Regions from separate parts of the Streptomyces sp. NPDC003023 genome, predicted to be linked through region 1. Evidence: riboswitches for the same ligand, from Rfam matches in the RefSeq annotation. Region 1 holds a riboswitch; each other region holds the start of a gene.
What was found. A riboswitch is a leader RNA that binds a small molecule or an ion and turns the genes downstream of it on or off. The one in region 1 is predicted to bind cobalamin.

Region 1 (3,264 bases):
GCCCCCTCGCAGATCACGGCGTCATACGTGCCCCGCAGTTCGTCCAGGCACGCCATGACCGGCTCGAACAACTCCCGCTGTCTTCCCCCGTGGTAGCCGCGGGCGCTCAGTTCACCGACCGGCCTGCCCATCAGCACCACCTGGCTGGAACGGTCGCTGCCCGGCTTGAGCAGCACGGGGTTCATCAGCGCCGACGGCTCCACGCGCGCGGCCTGCGCCTGCATGGCCTGCGCCCGCCCGATCTCCGCGCCCTCGCGCGTCACGAACGAATTGAGGGACATGTTCTGCCCCTTGAACGGCGCGACCTTCACCCCCTGCCGCACCAGCCACCGGCAGATCCCGGCAGTGACGACGCTCTTGCCCGCGTCGGACGTGGTCCCCGCGACCAGCAGTCCACCGCTCATGCCCGTCTCCGTCCCATCGCTGCTCCCACGGCGAGCCGGGCGCCCGCACAGACCGCCAGGGTCACGAGCCCGACCCGGCGCGACAGTTGTACCGCCCGCCCGATGTCCCCGAACTCCACTGCCCGTCCCCGCTCGTTGAGCACGGGCCGGTGCTCGACGCGCCCGCCGTACGAGAGGGTCCCGCCGAGTCGTACGCCGAGCGCGCCCGCGAAGGACGCCTCGACGGGGCCCGCGTTGGGGCTGGGGTGCCTGCCCGCGTCGGCCCGCCAGGCGCGCACCGCGCCGCGCGGGTCCGGTCCGCAGACGGCCGCCAGCGCGGCGGTCAGCCGCGCACCGGGCCATCCCGCGACGTCGTCCAGCCTCGCCGAGGCCCAGCCGTAGCGTCGGTGGCGGGGCGACTTGTGGCCGACCATCGCGTCCAGGGTGTTCACCGCGCGAAAGCCCACCAGCCCCGGCACGCCCGCGACCGCGCCCCACACGAGGGCGCCGACGACCGCGTCGGAGGTGTTCTCGGCGACGGACTCCACGACGGCGCGCGCGATCTGCCGCTCGTCCAGGGACTGCGGATCGCGCCCGCACAGATGCGGCAGGCGCTTCCGTGCCGCGTCGACGTCCCCGGCGGCCAGCGCCTCGCCGATGGCCGTGGCCTCGCGACCGAGCGTCGTGCCTCCGACGACGGCCCAGGTGGCGGCGGCGGTCAGCGCGACCGAGGCGAGGGGGGAGCGGCGAGCGGCACGGGCGGCCAGGGCCGCCGCGGCGACGGCGCCGCCCGCGCACACCGCTGTGTGCAGGGCGCCCCGGCCGCGGTCGTCACGCCACAGGACACGCTCGACGGCGCCTGCCGCCCGCCCGAACACGGCGACCGGATGTCCCCGGCGGGGATCGCCCAGGAGTCGGTCGCCGGCGAGGCCGGCCGCGGCGCCGTACACGAAGATTCGGTCGGCACGCATCGGATCAGTGATCCGGGACGTGGTGTCCGAAGGACAGGGCTGTACCGCGGCCAGGCATGGCAGGAGTCCTCACTCAGGGTCCGCGCCCTGGTTCGACGTGACGGCGGCGAGAGTTCCTGGCTCCCCGGGTGGCTCTTGCTCCCGGGTGACAGTGGCGGGACCGCGCCGGATTCGCACCGGACTTCCTCTTCTGCCGCCGTTGATGGCCCCGGCAGTCCACCACGCCCGCGAACGCCCGTCAACTCGCCCTTGACCTGCGGTGCGACAGTGTGCCGAGCCCCACACCGACGGACATGCGAAGGGCCGGGTCCGGCACACCCGTGGGTGTCCCGGCCCGGCCCTTCACGAGGTTCGAAACGTCAGACGACGATCAGATAGATCCCGTACGACACGGCTGCCGCACAGAGCGCGAAGCAGGCGTAGGCGCCGGTGCGGGCCGCGATGCCGGAACCTCCGGCGCGTGCGGCCGCTTCCTGCTTGGTCAGGCCCACGACGCCCAGGGTGAAGAGGCCCACCAGGGCGACGGTGGCGACGAGGCTCACGCCGAACACGGAGCCGAGAGCTACCCAGTCGATTTTCATGCTGCTGCTTCCTTACACCGTGGCCGGACGGGCCGGCTCGGGCTCGGCCGGGGCCGGGACAGTGGTCTTGATGTCGCCGGCGGGCGGCGGGGTCACGGCCGCGATGGCGGTCGTGACGACACCCGCGGGCTCCCCGGCCGGGGCATCGGCGTCATTGACGTTGGTGTGGTCGATGACCTGACGGCGCGAGATGAACCAGATCGCGACGCACGAGGCGACGAGGAAGACGGCGACGGCCGCGACACCCCAGTCACCCTGCTTGGTGACGAACTCGGAGCCCGCCGCGACGAGACCGGCGGCCGGCAGGGTCAGACCCCAGGCCACGAACATCCGGGTGGCGGTGGACCAGCGGACCACACCGCCCTTGCGACCGAGTCCCGCGCCCATGACGGCGCCGGAGCAGGAGTGCGTGGTCGACAGGGAGAAGCCGAGGTTCGAGGAGGCGAGGATCACGCTGGCCGCGCTGGTCTGGGCGGCGAAGCCCTGCTGCGGCTGGAGGTCGGTGAGGCCCTTGCCCATGGTGCGGATGATCCGCCAGCCGCCGAGGTAGGTGCCGAGCGCGATCGCGACACCGGCCGAGACGATGACCCACATCGGAGGGTTGGATCCGGGGGCGAGCACATTGCCGGCCACCAGGGCCAGCGTGATGATGCCCATGGTCTTCTGGGCGTCGTTGGTGCCGTGTGCCAGGGAGACGAGGCCCGCGGAGGCGATCTGCCCGGCGCGGTAACCCTTCGCGGTGGCCTTCTCGTCGGCGTTCTTGCCGATCTTGTACGTCAGCCGGGCCGCCAGCATGGCGGCGAGGCCCGCCACGACCGGCGCGGCGACGGCCGGGATCAGAACCTTGGTGACGACGACGCCGCCGTTGACCCCGCCGAAGCCGACCGAGGCGACCGTGGCGCCGATCAGACCGCCCATGAGGGCGTGCGAGGAGCTGGACGGCAGGCCCACCAGCCAGGTGAGGAGGTTCCACAGGATGGCGCCGACGAGCGCCGCGAAGATGACTTCAGGGGTGATGCCTGATTCGTCGACCAGTCCACTGGAGATCGTCTTGGCGACCTCCACGGAGAGGAACGCGCCGACGAGGTTCAGAACGGCGGACATGGCCACCGCGGTCTTGGGCTTCAGGGCGCCGGTCGAGATGGTCGTCGCCATCGCGTTGGCGGTGTCGTGGAAACCGTTCGTGAAATCGAACACGAGAGCTGTCACGATCACGATCGCGAGCAGCAGTGTGATGTGTTCCATTTACCCAGGCAATCGTTTGACGTCATTGACGCGAGGACCGTAGGCAACCTGGATGAACGGAAGGTGAACTGGGTCGGGCGCTGT
Region 2 (3,264 bases), on a different contig from region 1:
TGAAGCCCGACGCGACCCCGGCGCAGGAGACCAAGGTCTCCAAGCTGGTCTCGCTGCTGGTCAAGGTCGGCGCCCTGGTCTTCGTCCTCACCATGGACAAGACCGTCGCGATCAACTTCCAGCTGCTCGGCGGGATCTGGATCCTTCAGACCTTCCCGGCCCTGGTGGGCGGACTGTTCACCCGCTGGTTCCACCGCTGGGCACTCCTCGGCGGCTGGGCGGTCGGCATGGTCTACGGCACCGCCGCCGCGTACGGCGTCGCCAGCCCGACGCAGAAGCACTTCGGCGGCTCGTCCGCGGAGATCCCGGGCATCGGCGAGATCGGCTACATCGGTCTCACCGCGTTCGTACTGAACGTCGTCGTCACCGTGGTCCTCACGTTCGTCCTGCGGGCGGCCAAGGCCCCCGACGGCATCGACGAGACCAGCCCGTCCGACTACACCGCGGACGCGGGCGACCCCGGCGTCAAGGTCGAGCTCCCGCCGGCCACGGCGGGTGCGCCGGGCGGTCACTGACCTTCGCGCAGAGGCAGGGGCCGTCGCATCTCCGGGAGGAAATGCGACGGCCCTTTGCCGTGCGTTGATGCACACTGCCGGGCATGGACACAGTGATCAGAAGAATCGAACCGGAGGAGCACACGGCGCTCGGCGAGTTGACCGCCCGCACGTACCTCGACGGCGGGCTGCTCGCCTTTGGTGCCGAGGACCCCTATCTGCCGGTTCTGCGCGATGTCGCGGGACGCGCGGAGGGCGCGGAGGTGTACGTCGCCGTCGACACCGCCGGAGCCCTCCTCGGCGGCGTCACGTTCGTCGCCGGGAGCGGACGGTGGGCGGACATCGCGGGCCCCGGCGAGGCCGAGTTCAGGATGCTCGCCGTCGCGCCACAGGCACGCGGCCGGGGTGTCGGGGAGCAGCTGGTGCGCCTGTGCACCGACCGGGCGCGTGCCGTTCCCGGGTGCGTACGGCTCGTGCTGTCGACCGACCCCGAAATGCACGCCGCGCACCGCTTGTACGAACGGCTGGGCTTCGTGCGCACGCCGGAGCGGGACTGGTCGCCGTTCCCCGAGCTGTCCTTGCTGCTGACCTACGCGCTCGAGCTCCGATAGCCACGCGACACAACATGTGGGGGGTGGCGTAGCCAACCGCCCCCACATGTATGCTCATCTCGCTGTCGCCGCAGGGGAATCCGGTGCAAATCCGGAACTGTCCCGCAACGGTGTGATCCGGTGCGCTTCGCCGTACCCGTTTCAAGTCCGACGACCTGCCGACGGTGCATCCGGTTCGACCGACCCGGATGCCCAGACGTCCGGGCCTCGCGGTTGGGCCGGTGGACGCCGTGCACGACGTGCTGCCCTGGAGCACGTCGTACGGCCCTCACCTCCCTCCGCCCGCCCGGAACCGAGCGAGGGAGAGCGTCATATGAGCATCGCGCCGGCCGATCCGGTCGCAGCGACGGAGAACAACGGGCCCGGGACCGCACTGCTGCGGACCCTCACGGACCTCACCGCCGATCTGCCCCACACCGACCCCGGCAGGGTCGCCGCCGCGGCGCTGCGCGGCCGGCACGCCGGCTCCGACGCCGCCGAGCTTCGCTCCCTCGCCACCGACGCCGCGGCAGGCCTGATCTCGGAGGACCCCTCCTACTCGCGGCTCGCCGCACGCCTGCTGACCCGTCACATCGCCGACGAGGCCGCCGGGCAGGGCGCGACGGCCTTCTCTGCCTCCGTCGCGGTCGGCCACCACGAGGGCCTGATCGCCGACCGCACGGCGGCCTTCGTCGCACTGCACGCGCGGCGCCTCGACGCGCTGATCGACCGGGCGGCGGACGACCGCTTCGGCTATTTCGGGCTGCGCACGCTCTACAGCCGCTATCTGTTGCGCCACCCGATCACCCGCCAGGTGATCGAGACCCCGCAGCACTTCATGCTGCGCGTCGCCTGCGGCCTCGCCGCGGACGACTCGGTACGCGCCCTGGACGAGGTCGCCGCGCTGTACGGGCTGATGAGCCGGCTCGACTATCTGCCCTCCTCCCCCACGCTGTTCAACTCCGGCACCCGCCACCCGCAGATGTCGTCCTGCTACCTGCTGGACTCGCCGCTCGACGAGCTCGACTCGATCTACGACCGCTATCACCAGGTCGCACGTCTGTCCAAGCACGCCGGTGGCATCGGACTCTCGTACTCCCGCATCCGCTCCCGCGGTTCGCTGATCCGCGGCACGAACGGGCACTCCAACGGCATCGTGCCGTTCCTGAAGACCCTCGACGCCTCCGTGGCGGCGGTGAACCAGGGCGGCCGGCGCAAGGGCGCCGCCGCGATCTACCTGGAGACGTGGCACGCGGACGTCGAGGAGTTCCTGGAGCTGCGCGACAACACCGGTGAGGACGCCCGGCGTACGCACAACCTGAATCTGGCGCACTGGATCCCCGACGAGTTCATGCGCCGCGTCGAGGCCGACGCCGACTGGTCGCTGTTCTCGCCGGCCGACGTCCCGGAACTGGTCGACCTGTGGGGCGAGGAGTTCGACACGGCCTACCGCCGTGCCGAGGCCGCCGGGCTGGCCCTCAGGTCCGTCCCGGCCAGGGACCTCTACGGCCGGATGATGCGCACGCTCGCCCAGACCGGAAACGGCTGGATGACCTTCAAGGACGCCTCCAACCGCACCGCCAACCAGACGGCGGAGCCGGGCCGGGTCGTCCACTCGTCGAACCTGTGCACCGAGATCCTCGAGGTCACGGATGACGGCGAGACCGCGGTGTGCAACCTCGGCTCCGTCAACCTGGGCTCGTTCGTCGACGAGGCAGCCGGCGACAGGATCGACTGGGAGCGGCTGGACGCGACCGTCCGCACGGCCGTCACGTTCCTCGACCGCGTCGTCGACATCAACTTCTACCCGACCGAGCAGGCCGGCCGGTCCAACGCCCGGTGGCGGCCGGTGGGCCTCGGCGTGATGGGCCTGCAGGACGTCTTCTTCAAGCTGCGGCTCCCCTTCGACTCCGCCGAGGCGAAAGCCCTGTCGACGCGGATCGCCGAACGGATCATGCTGGCCGCCTACGAGGCCTCCTGCGACCTGGCCGAACGCGAAGGCCCGCTGCCCGCCTGGTCCGAGACCCGCGCGGCACGGGGCGTGCTGCACCCCGACCACTACGACACGGACCTGAACTGGCCGGAGCGCTGGGACGCCCTGCGTGCCCGTGTCGCCGAGGTCGGCATGCGCAACTCGCTGCTCCTGGCCATCGCGCCCACCGCCACCATCGCCTCGATCG
Region 3 (3,264 bases), on a different contig from region 1:
GGCAGCACGTCGGACACGGGCGTCGTGAACGCGAACAGCAGCACACCGAGGGACGCGGCGGACGTGCGCAGCAGCAGCCGCACGGCGTCCGCCGGCCCGTCCGGCGCGAACGCGACCGGCCCGTCCGGGCCACCGACCGCGAACAGCAGCGGTACGGCACCGGTGACACAGAAACCCAGCGGTACGCGGAACGCCCGCCACAGCCGGCGCGGAGCCACACCGGCGGGGCCGAGCAGCACCGTGAGCGTCGCCGCTGCGACCAGGACTGCGCCCGGCCAGGGCGGAAGGCAGACGGCCGCCAAGGTCAGGCCGAACCCGAGGGCGGCTTTTTCGCACGGATGGCGGCGGCGCCAGCGACTGCTGTGCGCCGCCACGTCGATGGGCAGCATCGGCGGCTACGGCGCCCGGGTACCGGCGTCGGCGCCGGTACCGGAAGAGGGGTACGCCGCGTCCTCCGGGTCGGAGCCGGTGTCTGCCGCGGTGGAAGTGCCTGCCGGGTCGGAGCCGGTGTCTGCCGCGGCGGAAGTGCCTGCCGGGCCGGCGTCGGCGTCTGCCGCGTCGGAGCTCGCGCCCGCCGGCGCCGCGGCCTTTTCGGCGAAAGCGGCGGCGGCCCGCTCCTCACCCTGCCGCCGGCCCCTGCGCAGCCCGAAGTAGTACGCGAGCACGCCCGCGCCCAGTGCCGCCTGCAGCGAGAAGAGCGCCGACTCGATCTCCCCGGACGGCGGTTCGTACAGGGGGGTGAACCACGGCTCGTAGTCCGGCTCCAGCTCGGTGATCGCCGCCTCGGCCTCCCCGTCGGCCCCCGTGAAAGGCTCCTGCTTGTGGTCCCCGAGCCCGAGAGCGAGCGGCAGTACGGCCAGGGCCGCCACGGCCAGCAGCAGCAGCGTGTTGATCCTCGCGTTACGGCTCATCGGACCGCCGCCTCCTTCTTCGTCCCCGTCACCAGCACACCCAGCCTGGTCAGTTCGCCCTTGCTGGACCGGCTGAGCAGTCGCATCACCAGCACGGTGAGCAGACCCTCGCTGACCGCCAGCGGCAGCTGCGTGACGGCGAAGATGCCGCCGAACTTCGCGAGCGCGCCGGAAACGCCGCTGCCGGGGTCCGGGAACGCCAGGGCCAGCTGCACGCTGGTGACGCAGTACGTGGACAGGTCGGCGAAGAACGCGCCGAAGAACACGCTCACCATCAGCGGCACCCCGAACCCGCGAAGCAGCCGGTAGATCCCGTACCCCGCCCAGGGCCCGACGACCGCCATGGAGAAGGCGTTGGCACCGAGCGTGGTCAGTCCGCCGTGCGCGAGCAGCAGCGCCTGGAAGAGCAGTGTGATGGTGCCGAGCACCGCCATCACCGGCGGCCTGAACAGGATCGCTCCGAGGCCCGTACCCGTCGGGTGGGAGCAGCTGCCCGTCACCGACGGAATCTTCAGCGCGGACAGGACGAACGTGAACGCGCCCGACGCACCGAGCAGCAGAGTCGATTCGGGATTGGCCCTGACCTCGCGTGTCAGGGCGCGCACGCCGTGGACGACGAACGGGGCGGACGCGACGCCCCAGGCGGCGGCGTGCAGCGGGGGCAGATACCCCTCGGCTATATGCATGATGTGGGAGACCCTCTCCAGCACCTCGTGGATGGACAACGCACCCTGGCCGGTCTCCTGGCTGACGGGTCATGCCGCCCGGACTCCGCCTTCCCGGGCACCACGCGCAGGCGCGAGGTGTCCCAGTGGCTCCCCGTGAGGGGGTGGAGCCGGACTTCCCGATCACAGTGGCGAGGGCCGCACCGGTACCGCACCGGTTTCCCGAACACCAAGGCCCCGTGACAGTAGTGCGCCGACCAGCGACATCACAAGCCGCGCACGGGTGCACCGGCCCGCTGCCGGGTGAGCCGTTCGCCACACCCCCGGCCGCGGGCCGCCCCTCGCGTCACTGCTTGCGGTAGTCGTACGCCTCCGAGGCCGCGGCCTCGACCGCGTCCAGATCGCCGCCCGCGGAGGCCGTCACCAAGGCCGCCACGGCGCCCTCCACGAAAGGCGCGTCCACCAGCCGGGTCCCTTCGGGCAGTTCGTCGCCCTCGGCGAGCAGCGCCTTGACCGTCAGCACGGCACTGCCCAGGTCCACGAGGACCGCGACCCCCGCGCCGCCGTCGACCTGCTCCGCCGCCGCGGTGATCAGGTCCGCGCTGGTGCCGAGACCGCCGTCCGGTGTGCCGCCGGCCGGGGCCACCGGCGCCGTCGCACCGCCCCCAAAGAGCCCCTTGGCGAGCTCGGCCACCGAGGCGGCGACCTCCTTGCTGTGCGAGACCAGCACGATGCCCACCTGCTTGCCGCTGCTCACGCCGACCCCTCTGCCGTCGCCGACTCCTCTGCCGTCTCCGACGTCTCCGACGTCTCGGCGAGGGCGGCCACCAGAAGGGCCGACGACGTGGCGCCGGGGTCCTGATGACCGATGCTGCGTTCCCCGAGATAGCTGGCCCTGCCCTTGCGTGCCTGCATCGGCACGGTGGCCAGGGCCCCCTGCTCCGCCGCCTCGCGGGCCGCGGCGAACGACCGCGTACTGTCGCCCAGCGCCGCCACCGCCGGCTCGAGTGCGTCCAGCATGGTCTTGTCACCCGCCTTCGCACCCCCCAACTGCGCCAGCGCCGCCACGCCCGCCCGCAACGCCTCGGCGAGCTGCGTCGGCGTCACCTCCGGGTCCTCGCCGAGGGCCTTGCCGGTGCGCCGGAGCAGCGTCCCGTACAAAGGACCCGACGCGCCGCCGACCGTCGACACCAGCTGCCGTCCCGCCAGCATCAGGACGGCACCGGGCGTCGTCGGCGGCTCCTTCTCCAGAGCGGCGCGGACGGCAGCGAAGCCACGTCGGAGGTTGCTGCCGTGGTCCGCGTCACCGATCGCCGAGTCCAGCTCGGTCAGTCGGTCCGCCTCCCGGTCCACCGCGGCGGCGACCGCTGCCAGCCAGCGGCGGAAGAAATCGGCGTCGAGCACAAGAACTCCCTGGGTGAGTCGATCCGTCCGAGCGAAAGTGAAAGCGATGGGCAGCGGAAGCGGTACGCGGCGTGGTGCCCGTCACCGGCCCCACCGCAGAGCGGGCGTCTGCACAGGCGCGTCCCACAGCCGCAGCAGTTCCTCGTCGACCTGGCACAGCGTCACAGAGGCGCCGGCCATGTCGAGCGAGGTCACGTAGTTGCCGACAAGGGTCCTGGCCACGGCCACGTCCCGCTCGGCCAGCACCCGCTGGACCTCGGCGTTGAACCCGTACAGCTCCAGCA

Region 2: linked by a shared signal. The riboswitch ahead of ACFYV1_RS27025 (ribonucleoside-diphosphate reductase subunit alpha) and the one ahead of ACFYV1_RS11465 (cobalamin biosynthesis protein) in region 1 are both predicted to bind cobalamin.
Region 3: linked by a shared signal. The riboswitch ahead of ACFYV1_RS24720 (energy-coupling factor ABC transporter permease) and the one ahead of ACFYV1_RS11465 (cobalamin biosynthesis protein) in region 1 are both predicted to bind cobalamin.

Annotation. Positions count from the first base shown of each region.
Region 1 covers NZ_JBIAPL010000002.1:717,217-720,480, forward strand. Annotated here, with positions in the region: gene ACFYV1_RS11460 (cobyric acid synthase) at 1-404, opposite strand, end outside; gene ACFYV1_RS11465 (cobalamin biosynthesis protein) at 401-1,354, opposite strand; cobalamin riboswitch at 1,445-1,582, opposite strand; gene ACFYV1_RS11470 (hypothetical protein) at 1,714-1,935, opposite strand; gene ACFYV1_RS11475 (anion permease) at 1,948-3,180, opposite strand.
Region 2 covers NZ_JBIAPL010000009.1:249,497-252,760, forward strand. Annotated here, with positions in the region: gene mctP (monocarboxylate uptake permease MctP) at 1-515, shown strand, start outside; gene ACFYV1_RS27020 (GNAT family N-acetyltransferase) at 599-1,105, shown strand; cobalamin riboswitch at 1,149-1,283, shown strand; gene ACFYV1_RS27025 (ribonucleoside-diphosphate reductase subunit alpha) at 1,419-3,264, shown strand, end outside.
Region 3 covers NZ_JBIAPL010000008.1:21,606-24,869, reverse strand. Annotated here, with positions in the region: gene cbiQ (cobalt ECF transporter T component CbiQ) at 1-389, opposite strand, end outside; gene ACFYV1_RS24725 (energy-coupling factor ABC transporter substrate-binding protein) at 396-911, opposite strand; gene ACFYV1_RS24720 (energy-coupling factor ABC transporter permease) at 908-1,597, opposite strand; cobalamin riboswitch at 1,627-1,825, opposite strand; gene ACFYV1_RS24715 (PTS-dependent dihydroxyacetone kinase phosphotransferase subunit DhaM) at 1,923-2,333, opposite strand; gene dhaL (dihydroxyacetone kinase subunit DhaL) at 2,330-2,980, opposite strand; gene dhaK (dihydroxyacetone kinase subunit DhaK) at 3,062-3,264, opposite strand, start outside.